DNA from 3 places in the Bacillus sp. CPT56D-587-MTF genome. Region 2 is predicted to be linked to each of the others. Evidence: riboswitches for the same ligand, from Rfam matches in the RefSeq annotation. Region 2 holds a riboswitch; each other region holds the start of a gene.
What was found. Region 2 has a riboswitch for cyclic di-GMP ahead of AC3WVZ_RS22800 (WxL domain-containing protein). Riboswitches for the same ligand answer to the same signal wherever they lie in the genome.

Region 1: another riboswitch for cyclic di-GMP. It lies ahead of AC3WVZ_RS29150 (methyl-accepting chemotaxis protein); the one in region 2 lies ahead of AC3WVZ_RS22800 (WxL domain-containing protein).
Region 3: another riboswitch for cyclic di-GMP. It lies ahead of AC3WVZ_RS03820 (SpaA isopeptide-forming pilin-related protein); the one in region 2 lies ahead of AC3WVZ_RS22800 (WxL domain-containing protein).

Annotation. Positions count from the first base shown of each region.
Region 1 covers NZ_JBYTEF010000001.1:5,643,642-5,650,987, forward strand. The annotation lists gene thiM (hydroxyethylthiazole kinase) at 1-24, shown strand, start outside; gene thiE (thiamine phosphate synthase) at 40-699, shown strand; gene AC3WVZ_RS29145 (anaerobic C4-dicarboxylate transporter family protein) at 815-2,128, opposite strand; cyclic di-GMP riboswitch class I at 2,410-2,494, shown strand; gene AC3WVZ_RS29150 (methyl-accepting chemotaxis protein) at 2,629-4,371, shown strand; partial or broken gene AC3WVZ_RS29155 (amino acid adenylation domain-containing protein) at 4,508-7,327, shown strand.
Region 2 covers NZ_JBYTEF010000001.1:4,418,875-4,426,568, reverse strand. The annotation lists gene AC3WVZ_RS22830 (LTA synthase family protein) at 1-63, shown strand, start outside; gene AC3WVZ_RS22825 (alpha/beta fold hydrolase) at 274-1,083, opposite strand; partial or broken gene AC3WVZ_RS22820 (catalase) at 1,099-1,443, opposite strand; gene AC3WVZ_RS22815 (hypothetical protein) at 1,376-1,564, opposite strand; gene AC3WVZ_RS22810 (ATP-binding protein) at 1,747-2,997, shown strand; gene AC3WVZ_RS22805 (ATP-binding protein) at 2,994-4,214, shown strand; cyclic di-GMP riboswitch class I at 4,461-4,549, shown strand; partial or broken gene AC3WVZ_RS22800 (WxL domain-containing protein) at 4,702-6,321, shown strand; gene AC3WVZ_RS22795 (IS6 family transposase) at 6,386-7,093, opposite strand; partial or broken gene AC3WVZ_RS22790 (WxL domain-containing protein) at 7,188-7,694, shown strand, end outside.
Region 3 covers NZ_JBYTEF010000001.1:713,795-721,488, forward strand. The annotation lists partial or broken gene ecsC (ecs operon protein EcsC) at 1-93, shown strand, start outside; gene AC3WVZ_RS03780 (YjcZ family sporulation protein) at 134-277, opposite strand; gene AC3WVZ_RS03785 (TetR/AcrR family transcriptional regulator) at 433-1,014, shown strand; gene AC3WVZ_RS03790 (hypothetical protein) at 1,017-1,184, shown strand; gene AC3WVZ_RS03795 (PH domain-containing protein) at 1,264-1,740, shown strand; partial or broken gene AC3WVZ_RS03800 (PH domain-containing protein) at 1,733-3,172, shown strand; gene AC3WVZ_RS03805 (hypothetical protein) at 3,265-3,702, shown strand; gene AC3WVZ_RS03810 (CPCC family cysteine-rich protein) at 3,699-3,965, shown strand; gene AC3WVZ_RS03815 (TetR/AcrR family transcriptional regulator) at 4,304-4,840, shown strand; cyclic di-GMP riboswitch class I at 5,013-5,105, shown strand; partial or broken gene AC3WVZ_RS03820 (SpaA isopeptide-forming pilin-related protein) at 5,165-7,694, shown strand, end outside.

The DNA of each region.
Region 1 (7,346 bases), 1.2 Mb from region 2:
GGAAAGATTGAGGAGTTAGAGTAAGAGGGAGTGAAAGAAATGGCACGCATTGAAATAGATAAAATGTCTAAGCTATTGCAAGTGTATTTTATTATGGGAAGTAATAACTGCACAAGGGATCCTTTAGCTGTATTGAAAGAAGCGTTAGATGGTGGAGTGACAATTTTTCAGTTTCGCGAGAAGGGGGAAGGTTCTTTAATCGGAGAAGATAGAGTGCGCTTTGCAAAAGAATTGCAGACGCTTTGTAAGGAATATAGCGTTCCTTTCATTGTAAATGATGATGTAGAATTAGCCATTGAATTAGATGCAGATGGTGTTCATGTAGGACAAGATGATGAAGGAATTACATCTGTTCGTGAAAAAATGGGAGATAAAATTATCGGCGTATCTGCTCATACAATTGAAGAAGCACGCTTTGCAATCGAAAATGGAGCAGATTATTTAGGCGTTGGACCTATTTTCCCAACGAGTACGAAAAAAGATACGAAAGCGGTTCAAGGAACGAAAGGATTAGCCTATTTTAGAGAACAAGGAATTACAGTGCCAATCGTTGGTATTGGTGGGATTACAATTGAAAATACAGCGGCAGTTATAGAAGCGGGTGCGGACGGTGTTTCAGTTATTTCAGCAATTAGTTTAGCTGAATCGGCGTATGAAAGTACGAGAAAATTAGCTGAAGAAGTAAAGAGAAGTTTGTAGGGAAGGACGTGTAGCATTTCAAGTGCTGCATGGAGAAATAGACTGCCCCAAAATTTAAACAAACATTTGATTAAAAAAGCACAAACCTTTTTAAATAAAGGTTTGTGCTTTTTCTTTAAAACATAATTGAAATTAAGAGCATTCCAATTCCGATAGAAGTGAATGTTGCGATTAGACCTGGAATCATAAAGCTATGATTTAAAACATATTTTCCAATGCCAGTTGTACCAGTACGATCAAAGTTAATGGCAGCAACGATTGTGCCGTAGTTTGGAATGAAGAAATATCCGTTTACTGCAGGGAACATCGCAATCAGTAGCGCTGGTGGAATACCAAGGGATAGTCCAAGTGGCATTAAGGCACGAACAGTTGCTGCTTGGCTGTACAGTAAAATAGATAGAATGAATAGTGCGATGGCAAATAGCCAAGGTGCACTTGTTACTAAATGCTGAATGGATCCTTGAATCATATTTAAGTTTCCATTAAAGAAAGTATCTCCCATCCAAGCGATACCGAAAATAGCAACAACTGCTGTTGCCCCCGCTTTAAAGACGTTACCAGACACAATGCTTTCTACATTTGGTTTACAGAAAATAATAATAAGAGCCGCGATAGTTAACATAACCATCTCAATTGTATTCGGCATGGAAAGACGGGCTAACTTCCCATCAACTATCCATCCTGGACGAAGTGCTTCAAATGAACCAAGAAGTACAACAAGGAAGGTTCCTACAAGGAAAAGGATAACTGATAATTTTGCGCCCTTTACACCTACAAATTCTTTTTTCTCTTCAAGCTTAGGAATCATTCCTTCTTTTAATCGTTTTAAGTATTCAGGGTCTTCATTTAATTCTTTTCCCATCTTACTAGCAACGAATGCTGCTAACATACAAGCAATGAAAGTGGAAGGAATACTCACTTTTAAAATATCTAATAAAGTGATTTTATAGTCAGCTAACATTGCTAAAAGAGCAACTGTGGCAGCTGAAATTGGACTAGCTGTAATTGCTTGTTGAGAAGCGATTACGGCAATCGACATTGGGCGTTCCGGTCTAATCCCTGATTCACGAGAGACTTCTGCAATAACAGGAAGTACAGAATAGGCAACGTGACCAGTACCTGCACATAGTGTGAATAAATAAGTAACAATTGGAGCAAAAAAAGTAATACGCTTTGGATTTTTTCGTAATGCCTTTTCAGCTAGATGAACAAGATAGTCCATTCCTCCAGCAGCTTGCAAAGCACCAGCAGCTGTAATTACTGCCAAAATCATAAGCATTACATCGATAGGAGGCGCGGTTGGTTGTAGGTGGAAGACAAAAACGAGTATTGCCATACCAACTCCACCCATTACTCCTAAACCAACTCCGCCTAGGCGTGCACCAATAAAAATACAGAGTAACAAGGTAAGAAATTGTAGCCAAAACATGATAAACTACCTCCGAAATTCATTAGTTAAGATATATTCGAATAGTTTAATTTGAATGAAAATTAAATAAATACCCGAAGAAATCCTTGTTATTTATACATTTTTTATTATATAACACAAAAAAAGTAACATTCACGTACTTTTTGAAATTATTTCAAAAAAGCAATGCATTAAAAATTGTATTTATATCTCTAAATAAGTAGACATTTTGATTTATATGTTGTAATCTTTGAAAGAGAATAAATTAATTCTCATAGAACTCCCATATCGTTCAACTCGTTCAGCGAGAAAGGCAAACTGATGGAAACATGAGGACGCAAAACTACAGGAGCTAAGGTCGAAAGGCTACGCTAGCCAGTTACCGGACGGATAGGGTTGGTCTTGGCCAATGCTTTTACATTGGCTTTTTTTTATTCTCGAACATATTGAGAAACATTTTCAAACAAAATATCCATATATTTTGTTTTTTTGTTTGTGTTGATTAAGGAAGGTGGATATTAATGAAAAAATATTGGCATAAGTTATCGTTCCTTCAAAAGAACGTCTTATTAACCGTATTAGTTATTTTGACACTTGTTGGAAGTATGGGTGCATTAAGTTTCAATATGTTTCAAAATAGTATGATGTCTTTATTTGAAAGGCAGTCTATTGAAACAGGAGAAATAGTATTGAAAAAACTGGATGTAGAATTAGTTAGAGACATGGCGAAAGATCCTACAGCCGAAAAAGTGAAAAAAGAAAAGTTAACAGAGAAATTAGATGAAGTATCAAAAGAATTGAAAAGCGTTGGACAAACGTATGTTACAGGAGCAAAGCCGAATGAAAAGCGAGAATTACAACTCGTTGGTTTGACTACAGAGTTAACAAATGCGTTTCCTATAAAGCCGGGAGATTATTATGAACAACCCGCTCATTGGATGAAGGCATACGATAAAGTGATTGATACGAAAAAGGCTCAAATGACAGAAGTATATGAAGATGAAATAGGTTCGTGGGTGACAATATTAGAACCAATTACAGATGGAGAAAACAATATTATTGCAATTGTTGCCGCTGACTTAGATGCTTCCATTGTTCCTATTACAAAAGAGAAGTTTATGATACAGGGTTTACTCTTTATCATTATTTCATTAGCAATTGCGACTATTACTCAATTCTTTATCGTGCGTCACTCGCTAGCTCCATTAAAAGATTTACGAGAAGGGTTACGTAAAATTGGTGAAGGTGACTTGAGTATTAAATTAAAAGAAAGACCAGATGATATTGGAATTATTAATGTTTATTTCAATAACACGATTGAAAAGTTTAAAGGGATTATAGATAAAGTAAGGCAAACTGCTGAGCAAGTTTCTTCTTCTTCACAAGAATTGTCGGCGAGTACAGAGGAAAACAGCATGGCAGTTCAAGAGATTGCAAGTTCTATTGAAGGTTTAAGAGTCGGGGCACAGTCTCAAAAAACTTCAGTACAACAATGTTTAGGGATTGTACATGGAATGGAAGATAAGGTAGAAGAGATAACTGGGGCTGCGAAACAAGTTGCGGTTGCTTCTGAAGGTATGGAGCAACATTCAATTGAAGGTAATGAAGTGATTGGACAAATTATTAATCAAATGAGTTTAATCCAAAATGCAGTACAAGATTTATCTTCCATCATTTATTCGTTAGAAACAAGGTCAAAAGAAATTAGTGATATCGTAACTGTAATTACAGGCATTTCAAATCAAACAAATTTATTAGCTTTAAATGCTTCTATTGAGGCTTCACGTGCTGGAGCAGCTGGAAGAGGGTTTGCAGTTGTTGCTGATGAAGTACGAAAATTAGCAGAACAGACGGAAGCGTCTGCTAAAGATATAGCGAAATTAATTGGTGAAACACAAGCTGAGACAGAAGATGCTGTAGTTTCCATGCAAAAAGGTTCAAAAGAAGTAGAAACTGGAATTTCGCTTGTTCAAAGTAGCGGAGATTTCTTTGAAAAAATCTCAAAATCAGCGCAATCTGTTACAGATCAAGTAAAAGCTGTTTCTGGTAATTCGAGTGATATTTTACAAAATAGCCAGAATATTGGTCAAGTCGTAAATGAATTATCACATATTGCAAATACTTATGCCAACAGCAGTAGTAATGTTGAAGAAAGCATGAAAGAGCAAGAAATATCAGTACAAGATATTGCAGAATTAGCGACTTCTTTAAGTTGGCTCTCTCAGGAATTACAAGAGCTTATTGGTGAGTTTAAAAGCGAATAAGGAGAAAGTTCAATTCTAATCAAGGGCGTATCTCCGCTACTGATTATGAATTGAACGAATCTGCCCTTTAATAAGGGATAAAAAAGGTGTGAATTTTCACACCTTTTTTATATTTAAGAGAGGAATTTACATAAATATGAAATTAGCAATTTCTTATAGTGAGATGGTAAAAGAATTTTTAGGAAAAGTAGAAGGAAGTATTAAAATACCTAAAGATGTGCAAGGAACAGAACTTAGGATAAAAAGGAAAACGGAACTGTTTTCAAATTTGACTCACATTGTAGATTTAATAGGAGCGACTGCAACGTGGTTATATCATATTTCTAAAGAAAAACATATTGTCGTGCTTTATCATGTAAGAGGAAGTTTATTTCCGATTACTATTGAAGTTTCTAATTTTCTCTCCTATGAAAGTTTAAATTTACAAATTGAAGAGCAACTGGAGCAAATTAAAGAAATGAATGAGGAAGAAATAGAAGAGTTTCAAAACGGTAATACGTTATATGAAATGTCACCTATTATTATTGGTGAAACATATTATGAGCTAAAAGACACGAATACATTACAATTTGTATTTAGTAAAAATATGCAAAGTGTAGAAATAATATTTAATAGTGTTAATTGGAAAGAGACAACAATTACTCGTTATGCACAACAAATACAAGGTGTTTTAATTAATAAATCACAAAATAATAATAATCATATAAATAATTTTAATGTTATTACAGAGGCCGAGATGGCACTTTATAGTCAAGTGAATGATACGACAGCAGTATATCCTGAGAAAAGTATCGTCGATATGTTCTATAATACTGTTACTCAATTTCCAAATCGTATAGCTTTATCTTCAAGGGAAGGTACTTTAACTTATGAGGAGCTAAATAAAAAAAGTAATCAAATAGCTCATATGTTAATTAAAAACGGCGTCCAATTAGGAGACTATGTTGGAATATTTATGAAACGTAGCATAGACACAGTAGTAAGTATGGTAGCTATATTAAAAGCTGGTGCAGCGTATGTTCCGATTGATCCAGATTATCCGGAAAGTAGAATACAGTACATTATTCAAGATAGCCAAGCGAAAGTTATATTGATGAAAGAGACGCCTATAACATGTGATGGGGTTCAAACAGTTTCAATGTATGATAGTGAAACTTATGAAGATACAGATGTAAAGTTGTCTATTCATTGTGATGATGTAGCTTATATGATTTATACATCTGGTTCAACAGGGAATCCAAAGGGAACGATGTTAGCTCATAGAGGCGTTGTTAATCTGTATACTTGGATGAAAAAGCAATATGAATTGACAGAAGAGGATGTATTTGCCCAATTTCCTTCCTTTAGTTTCGATGCTTCTGTATGGGAGTCATTTGCTTCTTTATTCTGTGGAGGAAACTTATATGTACTATTAGAGGAAGAGCGATTGTCTGTAGAAGCATTTGCAAATGCAATCTATAAAGTGAAAGCAACTTCAATCTTGGCATTAGCAACAATTTTTGTTCGACAAGTAGCAACTTATTTAGCAGAAGAAGATATATATAAGCTAGCTTCCCTAAAAAGAATTGCGATTGGCGGTGAAATGTTGCCTGTAGAGGTTATTAAATTGTGGAGAGAAAGAATAGGTACAAATGTTGAAATTCATAATGTATACGGACCGACAGAATGTACTGTAGTGACGACAACCTATAAAATACCTAGTCAGTTAAATGAGGATGTTGCGAGTATTCCCATTGGTAAACCATGTGCTAATTATCAAGTTATGATTTTGGATGAGAATATGAATCTTTGTCCAATTGGTGTACCTGGTGAATTATATATAGATTCAGTGGGATTAGCAAAAGGGTATTTTAATAAGCCTAATAAAACAATTGAAGCTTTTATTCCGAACCCTTTTAATCCTATAGTTAATATATATAAAACAGATGATATCGTTAAGTTGCTAGAGGATGGAAATATAGAGTTTTTACATCGGAAAGATGATCAAGTAAAAATTAGAGGACATCGTATTGAACTAGGCGAAATCCAAAGTAAAATTTCTCAAAATCATAATATAAAAGAAAATGCTGTTTTTGCTAAGAAGAGTAAGGAAGGTAGCCAATATTTAATCGCGTTCTATACAACTTTAAATAAAAAAGAAATACCAGAATTAGTTTATCAGTTACAAGAGCAATTACCAGATTATATGGTGCCATCTAAACTAATTTATATTAATGAATTACCACTTACACCTAATAAAAAGATTGATGTTAAGAAGTTAGCTCAGTTAGAAGAAAAGTATGAACCGGTTCGGCTACAAGAATATGTTGCACCTTCTAATAAAGCAGAAAAACAAATAGCGAACGCTTGGGCGGAAGTATTAGGAATTTCAAAAGTTGGAGTGCATGATGATTTCTTTACAATTGGTGGACATTCATTAAAAGTATTACGAGTCTTAACATTGTTAAAAGAAGATTTCTCACATTTAACAATTCAAGATTTCTTTAAAGAAAGAACGATATATGGATTAGCTCGAATTGAGCGAGAAGTAAAAGTAGAGAAAGAAGAAGTATTTCGTGAATATAAAGTGATTCACGAACCAGATACTATCACGTATGCAAACGTTTTGGAAGAAAACCAGATTTCAAATGTCTTTTTAACAGGAGCTACTGGTTATTTAGGATCACACATATTATATGAATTGTTGAGAGATACATCTGCTACTATTTATTGTTTAGTAAGACCAACTAAAGATGTGCAGCAAAGAATTATAGATACATTAACAGGCTACTTTAATGATATATGTGAAGAATGGTTACAGCGTATACAGGCCGTAGCTGGTGATCTTGGAGAACAGTATCTTGGGATGAGCGAAGGAGAATTTATGTTCATCAGTTCTAAGATGGATACGATAATTCATTGCGGTGCAGATGTAAGACATTTTGGAGATGTAGTTCAAGATTGTAATATCAAGGTCTAAATCGGTTATGGAAACG
Region 2 (7,694 bases):
AAAATGCTCCAATATGATTTACTCGTCGGAAATCAATATAGTAAAGATATCCTCTTTAAATAAAAGAAACAAAAAGAACTTGTATAACGATACAAGTTCTTTTTTCATAGTATTTAACGGGGTAACCAGACAAGCTGGGTTTAGGGAGTATTACCTGTACATTTAGTATATATGAAAATGTAATCGTTTTATTTGTGTATTTGTGAGAAATATGTGAATTTTATATTTTGTGAAAAATCGATTGTATTAACTTTCGTTCTTGTATTGCAGTTGTTATGCATGTAAAAATTTTATCAGTTCTTTATTTAATTCATCCGCTTGATCGATTGGTGAACCATGACCACTATTTGTAAGAGCATGTAACTGAGAATTTTTAATTCGTTGTTGCGTAAGCTCAGCACTTTTGTAAGGAATTAGTTGGTCGTGAACGCCGTGGAAGATTTTTGTTGGGACGTTAATTTTATTTAAATCTTTCGTTACATCTTCATTTGCAGCTGCTTGTAAAATTTTTATAAGGGCATAAGAAGCGGACTGCATACCGAGATAAGAAAACCATTCAAGGGTTGCAGCCTCTAAGTTTCTATTAAAAAAGGATAAAGATACATCATTTAAAAATTTTGGTAAATTAGCATACATTTGATTAATGAGAGCATCTGCTTGTTCTTTCGGTACACCGTAAGGGGACTCTTGATTTTTAACGAAAGAGGGGGAGACAGCGTCAATTAATGCGAGCTTAGAAATGCGGCGTCCATTATAGCGAGACATATAGCGAATAGAAAGAGCACCACCAACTGAGAAACCGACTAATGTAGCGTTCTCTACTTGAAGTGCTTCCAGAACAATTGCGATATCATCGGCTAATCGATCATACGTGTAACCAGTCCATGGCTTATCAGATTGCCCATTCCCTCGTATATCCATGGCGATACAGCGAAAGCCATGCTCAGGTAAAACATTGAGTTGATATTGGTACATTTGATGATTTAAAGGCCATCCGTGAACGAAGAAAACAGTCTTACTACCTGGACCAGGATTAACGTCTTGCACAAAAATATGCACATCTTTCTCGACAGTAACAAACATAAATGTCCCCCTATTCTATGAATATACTCGATCCCAAAAGCGTTGTTTTGTCATAGCTTTAATAAATTTATTTGCTAGTCGCGTAGAGTCTTGTTCTATTAAAACACCAGGCTTTCCTTCGATATTTAAAGATTGAATAATAGAAGAGCCGTTTTGGAAGGAGCCAATCGGCTTAAAGTGATTATATGATTCTACGACAAATGAACTTGCGTTGTTAAGAAAATGATCATCCATCTTTCCGCCGATAAGAAGTAATCCATCATAAAAGAGTGGTGAGCCTGTTAAGAAAGTATCATTTACTTCCCACTGTCCATTTGGCGTTCCCTGCACTATGCCTAATCGTTCGGAAACGATCACTGGCAGTTAAAGAGTTTTCATCGTTTGAAATTTTAATACCTGTATTTGTTGTCATCTCCTTTCCTTCATTTTCACGCATGAAAGATTGGAGTTGTTCGGTCTTTTTATTTTTTTTGCCATCCATAAAAAACACCTCCCATAATATACGTATTATTGTTTATGTTTTTTATGCTTGTATATAGCATGAAGATATTGCATAGTTGGCATGATTTTCCTCAAATGTTCGATTTATCTTTGTTTGTCTATGAAAATCATTTATTATAATAAATGGTATTCTTCGAGATATTATTTTGAAGGGGTGTTGAAGTGAAAGAAAGTTTTCTATCATATAAAGAAGAAAGAAATGCAAAAATCCTTTTATGGGTGTTATATGTCATTGTTATTGTATATCAAATTTTCTATGCAATCGTATTAGAAGATAAATCAATAATGGATAAGGGATACAGCATAATATGGCAAGTTATTTGCGGAGTAGCAATACTGTGCGTGAATATATATTTAATGAAAAAAGAGAAGGCAAACCTTGTTAAATATGCATGGATATTTGCATACATAGGGATAGAACTCGCTAATATATTTTCGTATGTTTTTTATAATAAGGCGGCGTTTGATGCGACAAATATAATAGAAATTATTCTCATTTTCTTTGTACCTATATTTTTAAATAAAAAATTCTATGTGTTTTTACTTTCCTCTATTGTAGGAAAATATTTAATTTATTTATTTGTATTAGAGGAAGTAAAAGCATTTATGTTCCTTATTATGTATACACTTATGTTAATAGCTGCATATATCATTTTAAACCGATTTTTACAATATCTTTCAGCTGTAAAGGAAAGTATTGCGATTGCTAGTGAATCACAGAAATTAGCAGTAATCGGAAAAATGGCAGCGACGGTTGGACATGAAATTAAAAATCCACTTGCTTCATTAAAAGGATTTACGCAATTACAACGAGAGAAGCATGAAGAGGATCCTATTTATAAACGTATGATTTTTGAAATAGAAAATATGAATAATATGATAAGTGAGTTAATGGAAGTTGCTACATGCAAACCTTCTATTTATAAGAAACATGATGTAGGAAAAATTGTATTACAAGTAATAACAAGTCTTCTTGAAAAAATAGATGAATTAAACATTCAGTTTATTTCTAATGTGGAAGAAAAAACAATAGAAGTTGAATGTGATGAACGAAAAATAAGAGGAGTCTTTTTATATACGATAAAAAATGCTTTAGAGGCAATGGGACAAGGTGGTATATTACATTTACAATTAGAAAATAAAGGGAAAGAATATGTAATGATCAGTGTGATCGATAATGGTCATGGTATTAAGCAAGAAAACTTACCCCGTGTTACAGAGGCCTTTTATACAACGAAACAAGATAAAATTGGTCTGGGACTGACGGTAGCGAATCGAATTGTCGCCGAGCACCTTGGTGAGTTGCATATTTCAAGTGAAAAAGATACTGGAACGAGAATAGACATCATTCTCCCAAGGAAGTGTGGAAATACTGAAATCCAAGTGGAAGAAAAGCTAGGAGTTACCATATGAATAAAGGCTATATATTTAAAAATGAAGAAATAAAGGCGCTGAAAGCATTTTTAAGTTTATTTTTTATTATATTTTTTGTATATGATCTTGCCTATGAATTTATCGTACCATTAATCGGTGGAGAGCAAGAAGGTGTAGGAGAGTTTGAAGATGGTTTAGGTTTATGGCTTTACTTTTTGATGGTGGTATTGTTTTGCATTGGAATATACTTTATGAAATGGAAGAATGCTTTTGCGGTAAAGTATATTATTCTAATTGGCTATAATGTATTAGATTGTATCCATAACATTATGATTTATTATGGTAGCGATGCAGAATTTGACGGTGGAAATATAGTAGAAGGATTTTTTATTTTGTTTGCACCAATCTTTGTGAATAAAAGATATTTCTGGTTAGTTCCAGCGATACTTATCGGAAAGTATGCTCTTACAGGAATCATTATTCAATCTTCTCTCGTTTTAATCCCAATGGCATTATATAGCGTATTTACTATCATATGTTGGATTATATTTTTAAGGGTTCAGTCTTACGTTCGTACGCTTGAGATGATGGACAAAGAAATAAAACAGACAGAAAAACTAGCAGCTGTTGGAAAGATGGCAACGGTTATTGGTTATAAGATTAGAAGACCTTTAGCAAACTTAAAAAAACTTGTGAATAAACAAGCAGACAAGCATCCAGAGGATAAAATTTATAGTGATATTATGAAACAAGAAGTAGATCGGATTCATATAATTGCTACAGAACTTAGTGGATTTGAGAAATCTAAATCACTAGAATCAGAAACTCATAACATACAAGAAATTATTTCTTATGTTATTCGAGTTATGGAAAAGCCAGCTTTAAAACAAGGAGTTTACATACAAGGTATTTACAGTAAAGACTTACCATCAATTACATGTGATGAAAAACGATTAAAACAGGTCTTTTTTAATTTAATCAAAAATGCAATTGAAGCAATGTCAGTTGGCGGAACAATTACGATTAAAGTTACTGTAAAAGATGGAATCATCGTTCAAGTGAAAGATGAGGGATGCGGCATTCCGAAAGATAAAATTCCAAAATTAAATGAAGCCTTTTATACAACGAAAGAAACAGGAACTGGTCTAGGTTTAGTAGTTACAGAAAAAATTATTAAAGACCACAACGGTAAAATAAGTTTTGAAAGTGAAGTTGGGGTTGGAACGACGGTTGAAGTTATGTTACCACTGCATTAACTACAAAAAACATCACTTATTTGGAAGTGATGTTTTTTTATTTTATCTCGCTATTTGTGTATGGTAAAAATCTCATTTTATCGATAAAGAATGTATGATGTGTTTCTAGCATCAAAATGTTTTTTGAAAGTTTTCAATATGGATTTCCTAGAAAAAAATCAGATTATAAAAATTAATAGTTTTTTTCTAAAAAAACTATTTTCTTTTTTGGGTTTTAATGGTATATTCAAAACACGATAAATAAATACCTATATTTGGCACACTATTCGAAAGGATAGGTCGCAAAGCTAAGAGTCTAAGGTAATGAAAATTACTATGATAGTCTGGTTGCAGTTTGGATTTTCACACATGTTGTGATGTATGAAAATCGAAAAGGCAACCAGGCTTTTTATTTTCTAGGAATATACACTATGATTGTAAATTTAGCTAGAAAATAAATTTAATGTTCGAAATATTCAGTATATAGGAAGCGAGGGAGGGAAGTACATTGCAAAAACAAATAGGGAAATTTGGGCGTATACTTCTCGCTGGAGGAATATTATTTACACAAGTTGGTGTGCTAGACTACTCTGCAACGAAAGTTTATGCGGTTACAAACGACGAGCAAGGACGTTTTATCGTTCATATGGATAAACAAGAAATAAAAGTTGATGAAAATGTAGTATTAAAGATTACAAATACAAATAAACAAGATGCTAATATCGAGCTGAAATTATCTAATGAGCAGCTGTTTAATGAAGCAGAAACGAAAAAAATGAATGAAAACAATAAAGCGATTCAAAACATTTCAGTAACAGAAGATCACATTGTAAAAATTGAAAAGAATGAACAAAGTCATTCTATCGGTGACGTATATGTAGTCATTCAAATGAAAAAAGCTGGAGAGTACAAATTTGAACCGATGGTGAAGTTTGAAGGGAATGAAAAGAAAATTGAATCTCCTTCTCTGCATGTTGGAGAGAAAAAAGAGGCTTTACATGTAGCTATTTCTGATGAAAATCCAAAGGTTTCAGAGGAAGTTGTGAAAAAAGAAATCAGTGAAAAAGTGAAAGTATCGGAAGAAAATAAAAAACAAGAAATAAATGCTACTAATGCTGAAATTCCAAAAGAAACGAAGACTTTAGCGAAAGAAAAGGTTAATGAAGAACTCGTATCAAAGGAAAATGAATTAAAAGAGAGCAATAAGGTCAACGAAAATAATCAGGAATTACCTGCTATTCAAGCTGAGAAGGTATTAAAGAGCCAATCTCTACTAGCTGCTAGTCCTGTTACAAGTATTCTTAAATATCCAAATGTAAAGGTAATAAATAATAGAACAGGTGAAGGGCCTTCTATCTCGGGTAAATATGCTTTTAGATTTGTTTGGAGCCCACAAGTAACATATGAGGTAAAGGGTAGTAGCGATGACAGAACTGGTCAAAGTCAATATACATTTAGAAATTCAAATAGAGAACAGTACGTATTAGTAAAAAAAGCTGGTGAATATCAAGGGAAATGGATTGATGTCCGTATTAATATTCAATCTATGACAGCTTCATCTGTAGATGTTAAAACACCAATAACTAAAGGTGATGCAAAAAACTTTTTACAATTATATGGGAACGGAAGGGCAGGACAAACTTATAATGCTTCCTTTGAATTTTATGAGCACGGAACAAGTAAAAAAGTACCATTAACGGCAATGTGGAATTTTAAAAGGATAAATAGTTATAAAAATGTTACGTTGCGTAATGATGGTAGTCATTTAACGAATTTATACGTGTATGATACGAGTTCAATTAGGTATCAAGATAAAGGGAATAATAAAATAGAGTTTTCTGGAACAGCAGGCCCAGTAGCTACTCCAGAAGCAGATATGACAATTACATTTGATAATTTAACAGAATTACCGCTAGAAGTTAGATTAAATGCTTCAGGTGTTAATGTAGCATACGACCAATTAGCGATCACACAAATTGAAATTCCAGCTCCAAGTGTAATAGGAGATATTGTGGAAGATAATTCCCGTCAACTTTCTTATAAGGTATATCAAAATATGCCTGCTCAATCGAAAGATATTCACTATGCGAAATCTTTTGTATTAGAAAGTGAAGTGAATAAGGATTTTAGGTTCTGGTGCAACAATAGTGGAATGTGAAAAAAGAATAGAAGATTCCTAACGGAATGGAACTTTATGCTGTTAAACCAAAGAGTTCATTGATAAGATATATCTGCTTTTGGACAGACTTCTCCCCTTGGAGAGTTTGTCCTTTTTTGATCATATGCATAGCTTCTATTCCAGTAATCATTTTTATAGCTGTAGGGAATGATTTCAATCCTAGCATATTCCGAATCCGTTTTTTGATAAACCGATGATCTTGCTCAATGATATTGTTTAAGTATTTTTTTACACGAAGTGGTATACCGTGTGGTATACACTTTTCTTCCTTTAGTTCACGTACTGCAACAGGATAGGCTTTATCGCCATCAGCAGTTATCGAACGAGGTTTTGTGGCATGAACAGAAGCCAAGGCTTTCTTTAGAAAACGTTTGGCAGCCTTCGCATCTCTTTTACGACTTAAATAAAAATCAATCGTGTTTCCTTCAGAATCAATCGCGCGATATAAGTACATTTTCTCTCCTTTGATTTTGATGTATGTTTCATCCACACGCCAAGAATCATTGGTTGGTTTCAAATGTTTTCGAATACGCTCATTTAATTCTGGTCCATATTGATGCACCCATCGCATAATTGTTGTATGTACTAAGAATAATCCTCTTTCCTCCATCATTTCCACTAAATCACGAAGACTTAAGTTGTACCGCAGGTACCAACGTACGGTTAATACAATGATATCAGGCTGATACTGTTTCCATTTGAATATATTTTCTTTTTCCATACTGATCACACACCTTTTTTTAGTAATAGCACCAGTATTGCCAAGTTTGAAAGAGCATTTTCAAATCATTTCGCTTTTTTGCACCAGAACCCTGGATTTTACTGTGAATGATGTTTCCATTCAAGATGTGGAGAGTGGAGATGATGTAAGTAGCTTCTTTGATATTAGTAGGAAAAACAATAAAGTCACTGCAGTTGCGAAAGAAAATGCGCTAAAAACAGAAGAATTCAACGGGAAAATTTACGAGATGACAATTACAGGTTCTCCTGTAAAAGGTGCCGATGTAATGAAATATTACAAAGGTGGTTATCTTGAAATACCGGTGTCAGCTAAAAATTATTTAGATGGCGATAAGAATGGGCAAGATAGTAATCGAGATGGAATCGCAAAAATAAGGTATAAAGGTATTCCAATTGGGAAATCAGTCCCACAAAAAGTAGTGCAAGGAACAGATTTAACAAAAATGGATATTTCTAAATTTGTGACAGATTTATCTGTAGATACGAATTTGGATGTAGATAAACCAATATCAGTAGTGAAGTTAATCAATATTCCGGATACCAAAATAATAGGGAATCATACTGTAACGGTTGTAATTGAA
Region 3 (7,694 bases), 3.7 Mb from region 2:
CCAGTCGGCGCATATGCGAACTATCAATTACTGCAAAGGCTTGGAGAAGTGACGATGAATTGCTATCGTATGCGATTGCTGAATAGGGATTAAAAACAAGGCGTCCTACATATGTAATGTAGGACGCCTTTTCTTAGAAGCTAAGTCCGATATAGCTAATTCCAACTATAATCAATACGATAAAAAGTACAATGATTAATGAAAATCCGCTCTTACCAGCTTGTCCCGCTTCACCGCCGCCATTACCACCACTACCGCCATTACCACCAAGTCTCATATGATATCCTCCTTATTGTTATATGTTGCTTTTACTTTATAACTTTCTGTATTTTCCAATAAATACCTTCTGTAGTGCTAACTAAATTGAAAATCATTTCGTTTTGTTTTATAATTTACTTACCGAACGGTAAGTAAAAATAAGTGAGGTACAGTATGACGAAGAATTTACAAACATCGCAGAACATTGTAGAGGCATCATTTAAACTTATGGCAGAACACGGCATTGAGAAGATGAGTCTTTCCATGATTGCGAAAGAGGTAGGTATTTCAAAACCGGCTATTTACTATCATTTTTCTTCTAAAGAAGCGTTAGTTGATTTTTTATTTGAAGAGATTTTTTCTGATTATCATTTTACAAAGTACTTTAATGAAGAGCGGTATACGAAAGAAAACTTTGCAGAAAAGCTAATCGCAGATGGTTTACATATGCTCTCTGAGTATGAAGGGCAAGAAGGAATACTACGCGTTATCAATGAATTTATCGTAACTGCATCACGAAATGAAAAGTATCAGAAACGTTTATTTGAAATACAAGAGGATTTTTTGCATGGTTTCCACGATTTATTGAAGAAAGGCGCGAGACTGGGCGTTGTGTCACAACATGAAACGGAAGAAAATGCTCATACGCTAGCGCTTGTGATCGATAATATGAGCAACTATATGCTCATGGGATTCCAGTTAAAGTATAAAGAAATTTGGATTCGAAATGTGAAAAACGTAATGAAGGAGGAGTAAAAATGAAAATGCAAAAAAACTGGTGGCTCGGTTTTCTTGGATTTATTGGGGTTTATAAAATACCAGGTATGATTGAAGCTTTTCAAGCGGATGGAAATTGGATGAAGTTAATCGGTTTCATTTGGCTACTTTGGTTCGGATATTTTATTCCTGAGAAGAAAGAAGATTAAATTTCAATTTTCTGTAAAGTTATGTAAAATGTAGATTAAGAGTATTCATATATTAGATTACTAGATTTGGAGTGGTTACATGGATTCATTGAAAAATGAAATTCACCCTGACATGGTCAAGGTGTGGAAAGCGCGTTCTTTAATTGAGCTAGGAATCAGTATTATAGTCATTTTTGCATATCTTTTCTTTATGATTAAGTTTAATTGGTGGGCTTGGATTTTCTATGTGCTCATCGGATTAACAATCGTATATACACCGTTTGATTACTTTACGTTTCCGAAACTACGTCAACGTTATTACAGCTACCAACTAAATGAAGAAGAACTTGAAATTCAGCATGGCCTTTTCGTTGTTAAGCGCGTATTAGTGCCGATGATTCGTGTACAGCACGTAACGATTGAACAAGGGCCAATTATGAGAAAATACGGATTAGCAGAATTACACATTTCAACAGCAGCAACTTCTCATAGCATCCCAGGTTTAACGATGTATGAAGCTGAAATGTTGAAAACGAAAATCGCAGAATTAGCGAAAGTGAGTGATGAGGATGTATAAAAGGCAGCATCCAATCACGATGTTATTAGAGTTAAAAATAACAGACTTTATACCACTCATTATTTTCATGTTTAGCTTAAACGGAAAGTTCCCGTTTTGGTATTTAATTCCCGCTGCATTCGGTTTACTCACCGTCTTTTCAGCGTTTGAAAAATGGTATTACACAACATACTGGGTTGAAAATAACGTATTACATGTGAAACAAGGTCTCTTTGTGAAAAAGGAGAGCTACTTAAATAAAGAACGTGTTCAAACGATTAATACAAGTTCTAACGTACTATATCAAATGCTCGGTTTGAAAAAAATTCAGATTGAAACAGCTGGCGGAGGCGATGAAGCAGAAGTTAGCTTAGCTGGAATTACGGTAGAAGAAGCGACAGAGCTTATCGCAATGTTAAATGAGTCGGCTTCAGAATTGAAAGTAGAAAAAACATTAGAAGAAGTAGAAGTAAAAGAAATTATTACAGAGGAAAAACAAGCGAGAGAATACAAATTAACGTGGAAAGAGATTTTAATAGCCTCTGTTACATCTGGTCAATTTGGATTGTTATTCTCATTAATCTTTTTTGTGTATCACCAAGTAGATGAGTACATTCCGAAATGGATAGAGAATAGCGTAAAGTCGTATGTAATGGAACATGATATATATGGCTGGATTTTGATGATAGCTATTTTGCTCGTCCTTTCGTGGATTATATCGACAATTGGTTATGCGCTAAAACATGGAGATTTTACAGTGAATCGAAGAAATGACGAAGTCCGTATTTCGCAAGGATTACTGGAGAAAAAAGAACTCGTACTAAAATTGCACCGTATTCAAGGGATTACGATAAAAGAAGGTATTTTACGCCAACCGTTCGGTTATTGTGCTGTGCAAGTAGAAGTCATTCAAAGTAAGGGAACGGATGACGAAAAAGAAAAAGTTACACTGCATCCTATCATTCGAAAAGATCGAGTGCAACAGTTACTCACGCATTTACAATTACCATACGAACTGAATGCAAATATTACTTCGTTACCAAAAGCAGCATTGCGCCGTTATCTCATTGATAGTTTCATCTTTTTCGCTATGCTCGCAATCCCGCTTACTGGAATAAGCATATACTTTGAAAAGTATTACATCATGTGGGCATTATTACCGCTCGCAATCCTTATCTTTACACTTGGATACGCAACATTTAAAACAAATGGTTACAGTGTTAACGGAGAACAAATTACACTTGTCTATCGTAGCGTCGGAAAATATACAGGACTTATTAGAAGAAGACACGTCCAATCAATGGAGAAGACATAATCATATTTCCAGCGCCGTGCGGATTTATGTACGTATAAGTTTTCGAGTGCATCATCTAGTTACAAAATAGAGCATACGAGAGTAGAAGATGCGGAGAGAATGCAGGATTGGTATAAGAAGAAGTTAAGTGAGAATTAAGTGGAACGGCTCGTCTTTCGCGGAAGACGGGCTATTTTTTTATGCGAAAATAATGAATAATATATGTAAAGAAAAAAGCGAGGTGAATGAGAGTGAGCAAATTTTTAATACCGTATTCATTTTCTATATTAAGTTTCTTTATTTCAGCAACAGCACTTGATTTATATGATAGGATGGGAAACAATAGTGAGCTGGTTTCGCCGAACATAATTGGAAAGATAATTCAATCTACTGCGCAAATGGGAGTCCTTACATTGTATTTCGGAGTACCTATTATTTTAGGTGGCTGTCTACTTGGTGAGCTATTGTTTAGAGGTATCATTTTACGATTTAAACTCAGCTATATTATATCTTTATTATTATATCTACTTTTAGCTTTTAGTATTGTTTTCGTAACGGTAGGCATTCCAACTACATATGAAGATTCTAATACATTTTTCATGGGGATAACTATGATTTGTGCTGTGACATTCTTTATGGGCCGGAATATATGGGAGAAAAAAGAAATGAATAATGGAGTAACAGAATGAAATATACATGTCCGTGCTGCGGGTATAGAACAATAGAAGAAGAACCACCAGGTACATATGAAATTTGTAATATATGTTACTGGGAAGATGATGAGGTACAGTTTAACAATCCTGACTTTGAAGGCGGTGCAAATGAAGTCTCGTTAAGACAAGCACAGAAAAATTTTATTGTATTTGGTGCTTGCGAGGAATGTTTTATTGGATTAGTTAGAAAACCGACTAGTGAAGATGTGAAGGATGCTAGTTGGCAGCGAATTTGTTAAGTGAAATGTTATTACTCAATTCAATGGGAGTAATAACATTTTTTATTTAGTGCTGAAAGAATTACTGCCGTCTTATAAGGTAATAAGAAGGACTAAATTGGTAAATTTTATTAATGGATATATTTTCAATAAATACAAAAGTATAGATGTATAGTCAGCTTTGTGTGTTTAATGTTATCATATTGAATGATATGGAAATTTTTAATAGAATAAGTAACTAAAAATTCAAAGGTAATGAAGCTTTTGTTGTATAAAGAAAATACTTAGTAGTAATCAACAATATTAAAAATAAGATTCGTATTTATATAAATTTAGTAGAAATGGGGTTTTAAAAAGGAATGAGTATAAGCATAACGCGGCAAAAGATTTTGGCGGCCGCTTCTCAAATTGTGCAATGTAAAGGGGTTGCTAAATTAACCTTAGAAGCAGTGGCAAAAGAGGCGGGTGTAAGTAAAGGTGGATTATTGTATCACTTTTCAAATAAAGAAGCTTTAATAGAAGGTATGATAGTCAGAGGGGTAGAGGATTATGAAGGGGCCATTTACAATAAAGTTGCGGAAGACGCAGAGAAGAAAGGGAGATGGGTTCGCTCTTTTGTAGAGGAAAGATTAAATAATGAGAGAAGAACAGAAGAGTTATCTAGTAGTATGATGGCAGCATTCATGTTAAAACCTGAATTACTTGAGCCATTACAACAATCATTTCAGCAACTGCAAAAGAATATAGAAAACGATGAGATAGATGCAGTTTGTGCAACAATTATTAGATTAGCAGCAGATGGATTATGGTATTCGGAATATTTAGGGGTTGGAAGACTAAGCCCCGAGTTAAGAGAAAAAGTGATTCAAGCTCTTATTAGAAATTCATATAAATAGAATATACGAACTATATAATGTGAAAATAATTCACCGTTGCTTCTTTAATGTAGTGGTGAATTATTTTTTTTATTAGAAAAATAGAACAATTTTATAGAGTATTGAATTATAACCGTCCAGACGGTATAGTAATATTTGGTTTAAGAGGAAAATGAAACAAAAAAAGAATAAAAGATATTTTTAGCACACTATTCGAAAGGATAGGCCGCAAAGCTTAGAGTCTACGGTAATACATATTGGTTACTAAGATCGTCTGGTTGCACATTTTTGATGCAACCGGACGGTCTTTTTTTGTTATATAAATATAAAAAATAGGAGGGAACTATGCAAATGAAAAGTACTAAAAGACATATTTCAATGGTTTCATTAGTTTTTCTAGTATTATTTTCAGTGCTGAATGTGTGGGCTCCAGTTATTCAAGCTGCTGTGATGAAAAGTCCAGTGGACGAAATTAATATTTCCCGTACTGATGGCACGACATCTGAACCGTATCAAGCCTCAGATGGTATGAAAGTAGAAGTGAAGTGGTCAGCTAAAGAAAAAATAAAAAGTGGAGATCAATTCACAATTGATATGCCAAAAGAGTTTCGAAAAGACCTTATGAATATGAGTTTTCCTTTAAAAGATGCTGAAGGAAAAACAGTTGGTACATGTGAGATGAAAAAGGGTCTATTAACGTGTACTATGGGGGATTACGTAGAAGGAAAGAATAACATTAAAGGTTCTTTATTCGTAGAATTCTACTTTGGTCTAGAAGCATATGATGGTGTTAAAGAAATTCCATTAGAATTTAACGTTGATGGTCAAATCGTCAATAAAGAAGTAAATGTAAGTAATACGACAGAGAGACCGAAGCCACAGCCCAATACAGATAATCTATTGAAATGGGGTTCTTATAATCAAGAAGATCCTTCGATTGCTGATTGGCTTGTATATGTAAATGCAACTGGAACAGAAATGCAAGATCTTAAATTAACAGATACATTAGGACCTGGGCATGAGTTAATTACAGACAGCGTAGTATTAGAAGAGGCTGTATTTGAAGATGGTTATGCACCAACAAATATTAAGCCAGCAGATTTATCTAACATTAAAATTAATGCAACAAAGGCTGGATTTACAATTGAGTTTCCAGACAGTTCAAAAGGTTATATTTTAAGATATAAAACAAAGATTACTAATCCTTCTGCAAAGCCTCATAAAAATACTGTGAAATTAGAAGGTAAAAATATTAAAACTGAAGAAAAAGTAGGACAAGTATTCGTAAGTGGTGGGGGAGGAACCGGTTCAGGTGACGATAATCCACCTAGTATTGAAAAAAATATAGTTGATGAGAATGGCAAGCTTGTAGAGAATGAGCAGCTAACACAAATGGATCAAGTGATTCAATACCAAGTTGGTACACATATACCAAACGATCCTCCTAAATACACATCAATGGTAATTCGTGATGATTTAGAAGATGTTTTAGAAGTATTAGAGGCAAAAGTGTATGATCAAAATGGCCAAGATATTACTTCTAAAGGGACGTTAAAGATAGATAAGCAAAGAAGTGAAGTAACATTTACGTTTGGTGAGAATTTTGACTATAAGTCATATGAAGACCAGAGAATCAATCTTAGTATCAAGGCGAAAATTAAAAATAATGCAGACTTATCTTCTTACGTAGATAAGAAGATTCCTAATAAAGCGGAATTACATTTTGATGATAAAACATTAACATCAAAAGAAGTAACTATTACGCCGCCTGAAGCTCCAAAAGACGGTACAGTATCGATTCATAAAATAGATTCTGAGGATCTGAACAAAGGGTTAAAAGGTGCCGAATTTGAAGTTCGAAATAGTGCAAATGAAGTTGTTGCAAAACTAAAAACGGACGAAAAAGGTTTTTCAGTACCTCAAACTTTAGCTCCTGGAACGTATAAAGTTTATGAAACAGTAGCACCAGAAGGATATCAAAAATTAAAAGAACCAGTAGAGGTTACACTTCAAGCTGGAGAAACAAAAACAATTGAAATTAAAAATACTATGCAAAAGGGTCAAATTGAAGTAAAGAAAATTGATTCGGAAAATGGTGAAAAACCATTAGCAAATGCAGAGTTTGATATAGTAAAAGACGGTATAGTAGTCGAACATATTGTTACAGATAAAGATGGTAAGGCAATCTCTAAACCGTTAGCACCAGGGAAATATATTTTAAAAGAAACGAAAGCGCCTGAAGGCTACCAATTAAAAGAAGCAGAGTTCGAAGTAAATGTAACAGGGGACGGCATATTCCCAATACAAGTGGAAAATGCAATGGTAGACAAAGGTAATATAGAAATTACAAAAGTGGACAAAGAAAACGGAGCAGTATTAGCGGGTGTCGAATTTGAAGTCCAAGATGAGAAAGATGAAGTAGTAAGAAAAGTAGTAACAGATAAAGATGGAAAAGCAAACGTTTCAGATCTATCAGTAGGAAAGTACAAATTAGTAGAGACAAAAAGCTTACCAGGTTATAAAAAGCTAACAGAACCAGTACCATTTGAAATAAAAAAAGGTATGACAAAAGCTTTAGCAATAAAAGTAGAAAATGAGCAGTTAGACAAAGGCTCAGTAGAAATTACAAAAATAGATAAAGATAGCCAAAAAGTACTAGAAGGCGTAGTCTTCGAAGTGCAAGATGAGCAAGGCAAAGTAGTAACAGAAGTAAAAACAGATAAAGATGGTAAAGCAAAAATCTCTGATTTATCAGTAGGGAAGTACAAATTAGTAGAGACGAAAAGTTTACCAGGCTACAAAAAGCTAACAGATTCAGTATCATTCGAAATTACAAAAGGTATGACAACAGTCCTATCGTTGAAAGTAGAAAATG